Regions from separate parts of the Streptomyces sp. NPDC126503 genome, predicted to be linked through region 2. Evidence: riboswitches for the same ligand, from Rfam matches in the RefSeq annotation. Region 2 holds a riboswitch; the other holds the start of a gene.
What was found. Region 2 has a riboswitch for cobalamin ahead of ABTY40_RS07245 (cobalamin biosynthesis protein). Riboswitches for the same ligand answer to the same signal wherever they lie in the genome.
Positions count from the first base shown of each region.

Region 1 (3,271 bases), on a different contig from region 2:
GCGAACTGGAGCTGGGCGTGGGCATCCACGGCGAGCCGGGCCGGGAGCGGCGGGCCATGATGACGGCCCGGGAGATCGCCGACGTCGCCGTCGAAGCCGTCCTGGACGACCTGCGGCCCTCGGGCCCGGTCCTGGCGCTGGTCAACGGCATGGGTGGGACGCCCTTGCTGGAGCTGTACGGCTTCCACGCGGAGGTGGCGCGGGTGCTCGGGGAGCGCGGGGTGCCCGTCGCGCGGGCCCTGGTGGGGAACTATGTGACCTCGCTGGACATGGCCGGCTGTTCGGTGACGCTGTGCGAGGCGGACGAGGAGCTGCTGCGCCTGTGGGACGCGCCGGTGCGGACGGCCGCGCTCCGCTGGGGGCTGTGAGCCGGGCCGGAGTCGCGGGCACATCGTCAGGGACACACGGGAGAGGACCGGGATGACGGAGACGGCGGGAACGTACGGCACGGAGTTCTTCGTGCGCTGGCTGGAGGCGGTGGCCGAGGCGGTCGAGCGGGAGGCCGACCGGCTGACCGAGCTGGACGCGGCCATCGGGGACGCCGACCACGGGGCCAATCTGCGGCGCGGCTTCACGGCCGTGCGGAAGGCCTTGGACGAGGAGCCGCCGACGGCGCCGGGAGCGGTGCTCGTCGCGGCCGGGAAGCAGCTGATCTCCACGGTCGGCGGCGCGTCGGGACCCCTGTACGGCACGCTGCTGCGGCGCGCGGGCAAGGCGCTCGGCGACGATCCGCGGGTGACCCGGGAGCGGTTCGCCGGGGCGCTGGGCGAGGGGGTGGAGGCCGTCTCCCGGCTGGGCGGCGCGCGACCGGGGGACAAGACGATGCTGGACGCGCTGGTGCCGGGGGCGGAGGGGCTGAAGGTGTCCTTCACGGAAGGACGGGACCGGGCCGGTGAGGGCGCCCTCGGGACCGTACCGCTGCGGGCGCGCAAGGGCCGGGCCAGCTATCTGGGCGAGCGCTCGGTGGGGCACGAGGACCCGGGCGCGGCCTCGTCGGCGCTGCTGTTCGCGGCGCTCGCCGCCACGGCCGGGGCGGAAGGGACGAACGGTACGACGGCGGACGGGGAGGGGACGGCATGAGCGCCGGGCAGGTCGGGATCGTCCTGGTCTCGCACAGCGCCGGGGTGGCGGCGGCCGTGGCCGAACTGGCCCGGGGCCTCGCCGGTGGCGGCGACACGGCCCCGGTCCGGCCGGCCGGCGGCACCCCGGACGGGGCCCTGGGCACGAGCGCGGAGTTGATCGCCGAGGCGGCGCGGGCGGTCGACGGCGGCGCCGGGGTGGCGCTCCTCGTCGACCTGGGCAGCGCCGTGCTCACCGTCAAGGCGCTGCTCGCGGAGGGCGGTGAACTGCCCGAGGGATCCCGGCTGGTGGACGCCCCCTTCGTGGAGGGCGCCGTCGCGGCCGTGGTGACCGCGAGCGCGGGCGGCGACCTGGACGAGGTCGCCGCGGCGGCCTCGGAGGCGTACACGTACCGGAAGGAGTGACCGGAGGGGGTGGCCGGTACCGGGGTGCGCGGGGGCGTACGACGACAGCGCGCAGTGAGCGGGAGAACGCGCCGGGTGGCCACCGTGTTGTGATGCACCTGGTCAACCCACTAGTGTCGCACCGCCTTGGTGTACGGGAAACCGGTGCAGTACCGGTGCGGCCCTCGCCACTGTGATCGGGAGGTCCGGCTCCATCCCCCAGGGGAAGCCACTGCACCGCCGCGGGAGACCGCCGGGGTGTGGGAAGGCGGAGTCGGGCGGCATGACCGTCAGCCAGGAGACCGGCCAGGGCGCGTTGTCCATCCACGAGGTGCTGGAGAGGGTCTCCCAACCATGCATATAGCCGAGGGGTATCTGCCCCCTGTGCACGCCGCCGCCTGGAGCGTCGCGGCCGCACCGTTCATCGTCCACGGAGTCCGCGCGCTGACCCGCGAGGTGCGGTCCAACCCCGAGTCCACCCTGCTGCTGGGCGCCTCCGGCGCCTTCACCTTCGTCCTGTCCGCGCTGAAGCTGCCCTCGGTGACGGGCAGTTGTTCGCACCCGACCGGTACGGGACTCGGCGCCATCCTGTTCCGCCCGCCGATCATGGCGGTGCTCGGCACCCTCACGCTCCTCTTCCAGGCGCTGCTCCTGGCGCACGGCGGCCTGACCACCCTCGGCGCGAACGCCTTCTCCATGGCCGTCGCCGGCCCGTGGGCGGGGTACGGGACGTACGTCCTGCTGCGGAGGGCCGGGGCACCGCTGATGGTGAGCGTGTTCGCCGGCGCGTTCGTGGCGGACCTCTCGACGTACTGCGTGACCAGCGTGCAGCTGGCCCTCGCCTTCCCCGACCCCGGGAGCGGCGTGGCGGGCGCGCTGGCCAAGTTCGGCGGCATCTTCGCGGTGACGCAGATCCCGCTGGCGGTCAGCGAGGGCCTGCTCACGGTGCTCGTGATGCGGCTCCTCGCGCAGTCCAGCAAGGGCGACCTGATCCGGCTCGGCGTTCTCGCCCGGCCGGCCGGGGCAGCCGGTGACGCCGCGCCGTCCGAGGGGGCGAGCGCCCGATGAGCCGGAACGCGAAGATCAACGCGCTGCTGCTGCTCGTCGTGGTGGCCCTGGCGGTCCTGCCGCTCGCCCTCGGGCTCGGCGACCACAAGGAGGAGCCCTTCGCCGGGGCGGACGCGGAGGCGGAGAGCGCGATCACGGAGCTGCGGCCGGACTACGAGCCCTGGTTCGCCCCGCTGTACGAGCCGCCGTCCGGCGAGGTGGAGTCGGCGCTGTTCGCCCTCCAGGCGGCGCTGGGCGCCGGCGTCCTCGCGTACTACTTCGGCGTGCGGCGCGGGCGCAGGCAGGGTGAGGCCCACGCGGAGGCGAGGGTGCGCGCCGAGGGCGGCGCGCGGGCCGCGGGGCAGGCCGGGGCCGCGCCCGACGCGGGTGCCGGGCCGGTGCTCCCGCCGCCCGGGGACGCGTAACCGCCGATGCTGCCGATCGACGCGGCGGCGCACGGCAGTCGCTGGCGCCGCCGTCATCCCGCCGAGAAGGCGCTGCTCGGCTTCGGGCTCACCCTGTGCGCGGTGTCGCTGCCGCCGTGGCCGGGCGCCGTGCTCGTGGCCGCGGCCACCCTCACCGTCCTCCTCGGTCCGGCGGGTGTGCCGGGCCGGGCACTGTGGCGGGCCTTCCGGGTGCCGCTCGGCTTCTGCGTCACGGGCGCCGTACCGCTCCTCTTCCAGGTGGGCGGGGGCCACGGGCTCGTGTCGCTCGCACCGGACGGCCCGGTCCACGCGGCCGAACTGCTCCTGCGCAGTGCG
Region 1 covers NZ_JBEORS010000031.1:19,329-22,599, reverse strand. Annotated here, with positions in the region: gene dhaK (dihydroxyacetone kinase subunit DhaK) at 1-368, shown strand, start outside; gene dhaL (dihydroxyacetone kinase subunit DhaL) at 421-1,080, shown strand; gene ABTY40_RS28150 (PTS-dependent dihydroxyacetone kinase phosphotransferase subunit DhaM) at 1,077-1,484, shown strand; cobalamin riboswitch at 1,595-1,788, shown strand; gene ABTY40_RS28145 (energy-coupling factor ABC transporter permease) at 1,818-2,531, shown strand; gene ABTY40_RS28140 (energy-coupling factor ABC transporter substrate-binding protein) at 2,528-2,935, shown strand; gene cbiQ (cobalt ECF transporter T component CbiQ) at 2,942-3,271, shown strand, end outside.
Region 1: another riboswitch for cobalamin. It lies ahead of ABTY40_RS28145 (energy-coupling factor ABC transporter permease); the one in region 2 lies ahead of ABTY40_RS07245 (cobalamin biosynthesis protein).

Region 2 (3,271 bases):
GCGGGGCCACCACCGACTCGCGCACCGCGCCCCGCAGGGAGACGCGCAGGCCGTCCTCCTCGTCGATGCCGAGGCCGTGCGCGTACGGCAGGACGCCGAAGGTGCGGCGTCCGGTGAGCCCCTGCAGCATGTCGAGGCCCGGTTCCAGGAGGGTCACGTCGCCCCGGAACTTGTTCACGAGGTATCCGGCGACGAGCTCCTGGTCCTCGGGCGCGAGCAGCGCCGTCGTACCGAAGAACTGGGCGAAGACCCCGCCCCGGTCGATGTCGCCGACCACGACGACGGGCAGGCGCGCGGCCCGCGCGATGCCCATGTTCACGATGTCGGTGCGGCGCAGGTTGATCTCTGCGGGGCTGCCCGCGCCCTCGCAGATCACGGCGTCGTGCGTGGCCCGCAGCTCCTCCAGGCAGGCGACGACCGGCTCGAACAGTTCCTTCTGCCGGTTGCCGTGGTAGCCGCGGGCGCTCATCTCGCCCACCGGCCGGCCCATGAGCACGACCTGGCTGGACCGGTCGCCGCCCGGCTTGAGCAGCACCGGGTTCATCAGCGCGGTCGGCTCGACGCGGGCGGCCTGCGCCTGCATGGCCTGGGCCCTGCCGATCTCGGCGCCCTCGCGGGTCACGAAGGAGTTGAGGGACATGTTCTGTCCCTTGAACGGCGCGACCTTGACGCCCTGCCGAACCAGCCAGCGGCAGATGCCGGCCGTGACGACGCTCTTGCCCGCGTCGGAGGTCGTCCCGGCGACGAGCAGCCCCCCACCCCTCACTTCGTCCTCCGCTTCAGCGTGTCCGCGATCAGCCGGCCGCCCGCGCAGGCGGCCAGGGTCAGCCAGGTCACCCGGCGCGAGAGCCGGACCGCCCGGTCGATGTCGGCGACCTCCACGGGCCGCCCCTCCCCGTTGAGGACGGGCCGGTGCTCGACCCGCCCGCCGTACGAGAGCGTCCCCCCGAGCCGTACGCCGAGGGCGCCCGCGAAGGCGGCCTCGACCGGACCCGCGTTGGGGCTGGGATGCCGGCCGGCGTCGGCCCGCCAGGCCCGTACGCCCCCGCGCGGATCGCCCCCGGCGAGGGTGGCGAGCGCGGCCGTCAGGCGGGCGCCCGGCCAGCCGGCCAGGTCGTCCAGGCGCGCCGAGGCCCAGCCGTAGCGGCGGTGGCGCGGGGACTTGTGGCCGACCATCGCGTCCAGGGTGTTGACGGCCCGGAAGCCCAGCAGCCCCGGCACGCCCGCGACGGCGCCCCACACGAGGGCGCCGACGACGGCGTCGGAGGTGTTCTCGGCGACGGACTCGACGACCGCGCGGGCCATCGCCGGACCGTCCAGGGACTGCGGGTCACGGCCGCACAGACGCGGCAGCCGCTCGCGCGCCACCTCCAGGTCGCCGGCCGCGAGCGCCCCGCCGATCGCGCGGGCCTCGCGGCCCAGGGTCGTACCGCCGACGACGGCCCACACGGAGGCGGCGGTCAGGACGGTGGAGGCGGCGCGGCTGCGCCGTGCGGCGCGGGCGGCGACGGCGCCGAGCGCCACGGCGGAACCGGCGCAGACGGCGGTGTGCAGCGCGCCCCAGCCCCGGTGGTCGCGGTGCAGGCGCCGCTCGACGGCGGCGGCGGCCCGGCCGAAGGCGGCGACGGGGTGCCCGCGGCGGGGGTCTCCGAGGAGCAGATCGGCGGCGAGGCCGGCGGCCGCTCCGTACGCGAAGACACCGGCGGCCCCGGAAGGGCCGGCTTCGGACAGGCTGCGGGTGCGGCCGGGCATGGCGCTGTGTCCTCACTCAGGGTCCGCGCCCTGGCTCGACGTGACCGGCGGGGGGAGTTCCTGGCTCCCGGACCCCTGGGGGCCCGGTCACAGTGGCGGGACCGCGCCGGAATCGCACCGGACTTCCTCTTCCTTGCCGCCGTAATGGCCTCGGCAGTCCACCACGCCCCGAGAACGCCCGTCAACTCACTCTTGACCTGCGACGGGTCACTGTGCGAAGCACCACAGACACGACGGCCGGGCGGCCCGCACCCGAGGTGCGGACCGCCCGGCCGTCAGGTCGCCGTGTCAGACGACGATCAGAAAGATGCCGTACGCGACGGCCGCCGCGCAGAGCGCGAAGCAGGCGTAGGCGCCGGTGCGGGCGAGGGTGGCGGAGCCGCCGTTCGCCGCGGCCTCCTCCTGCTTGGTGAGGCCGACGATGCCGAGGGAGAAGAGGCCCACCAGGGCGACGGTCGCCACGAGGCTGACTCCGAAGACGGAGCCGAGGGCTGCCCAGTCGATCTTCATGTCGTTCGTTCCTTACACCGCTGCGGCGGGGGCCGGGGGAGCGGCCGGGTCCGTGGGGACCCGCGCCGGGATGGTGGTCTTGAGGTCCTCGTCCGCGACGGCGGCGACCGAGCCGGCCGGCGGCGGCGGGGTGACGGCCGCGATCGCGGTGGTCACGACGCCGGGGGTGCCGGAGCCGCCGTCGAGGTCGTCGTCCGTGACGTTGTGGTGGTCGACCGGCTTGCGGCGGGACAGCGCCCAGATGACGGCGGAGCCGGAGACCAGCAGGATCGCGACGGCGACGATGCCCCAGGTGCCCTGCTGGGTGAGGAACTCGGCGCCGGCGCCGACGAGGCCGGCGGCGGGCAGGGTCAGGCCCCAGGCCACGAACATCCGGGTGGCGGTCGACCAGCGGACGACACCGCCCTTGCGGCCGAGGCCGGCGCCCATCACGGCACCCGAGCAGGACTGGGTGGTGGAGAGCGAGAAGCCCAGGTGCGAGGAGGCCAGGATGACCGTGGCGGCGCTGGTCTGGGCGGCGAAGCCCTGCTGCGGCTGGAGGTCGGTGAGGCCCTTGCCCATGGTGCGGATGATGCGCCAGCCGCCGAGGTAGGTGCCGAGGGCGATGGCGACACCGGCCGAGACGATGACCCACAGCGGCGGGTTGGCGCCCGGGGCGACGACGCCCTGGGTGACCAGCGCGAGGGTGATGATGCCCATCGTCTTCTGCGCGTCGTTGGTGCCGTGCGCGAGGGAGACGAGACCGGCGGAGGCGATCTGGCCGGCGCGGTAGCCCTTGGCCGTGGCCTTCGCCTCGCGGTTGGCGTTGATCTTGTACGTCAGGCGGGACGCGGCCATCGCGGCCAGACCGGCGACGAGGGGGGCCGCCACGGCCGGGATGAGGACCTTGGTGACGATGGTGGAGCCGTTGACGGCCGACCAGCCGGCCGACGCGACCGCGGCGCCGATGAGGCCGCCGAAGAGGGCGTGGGAGGAGCTGGAGGGCAGGCCCACGAGCCAGGTCAGCAGG
Region 2 covers NZ_JBEORS010000004.1:53,174-56,444, reverse strand. Annotated here, with positions in the region: gene ABTY40_RS07250 (cobyric acid synthase) at 1-766, opposite strand, end outside; gene ABTY40_RS07245 (cobalamin biosynthesis protein) at 763-1,752, opposite strand; cobalamin riboswitch at 1,788-1,930, opposite strand; gene ABTY40_RS07240 (hypothetical protein) at 2,041-2,262, opposite strand; gene ABTY40_RS07235 (inorganic phosphate transporter) at 2,275-3,271, opposite strand, start outside.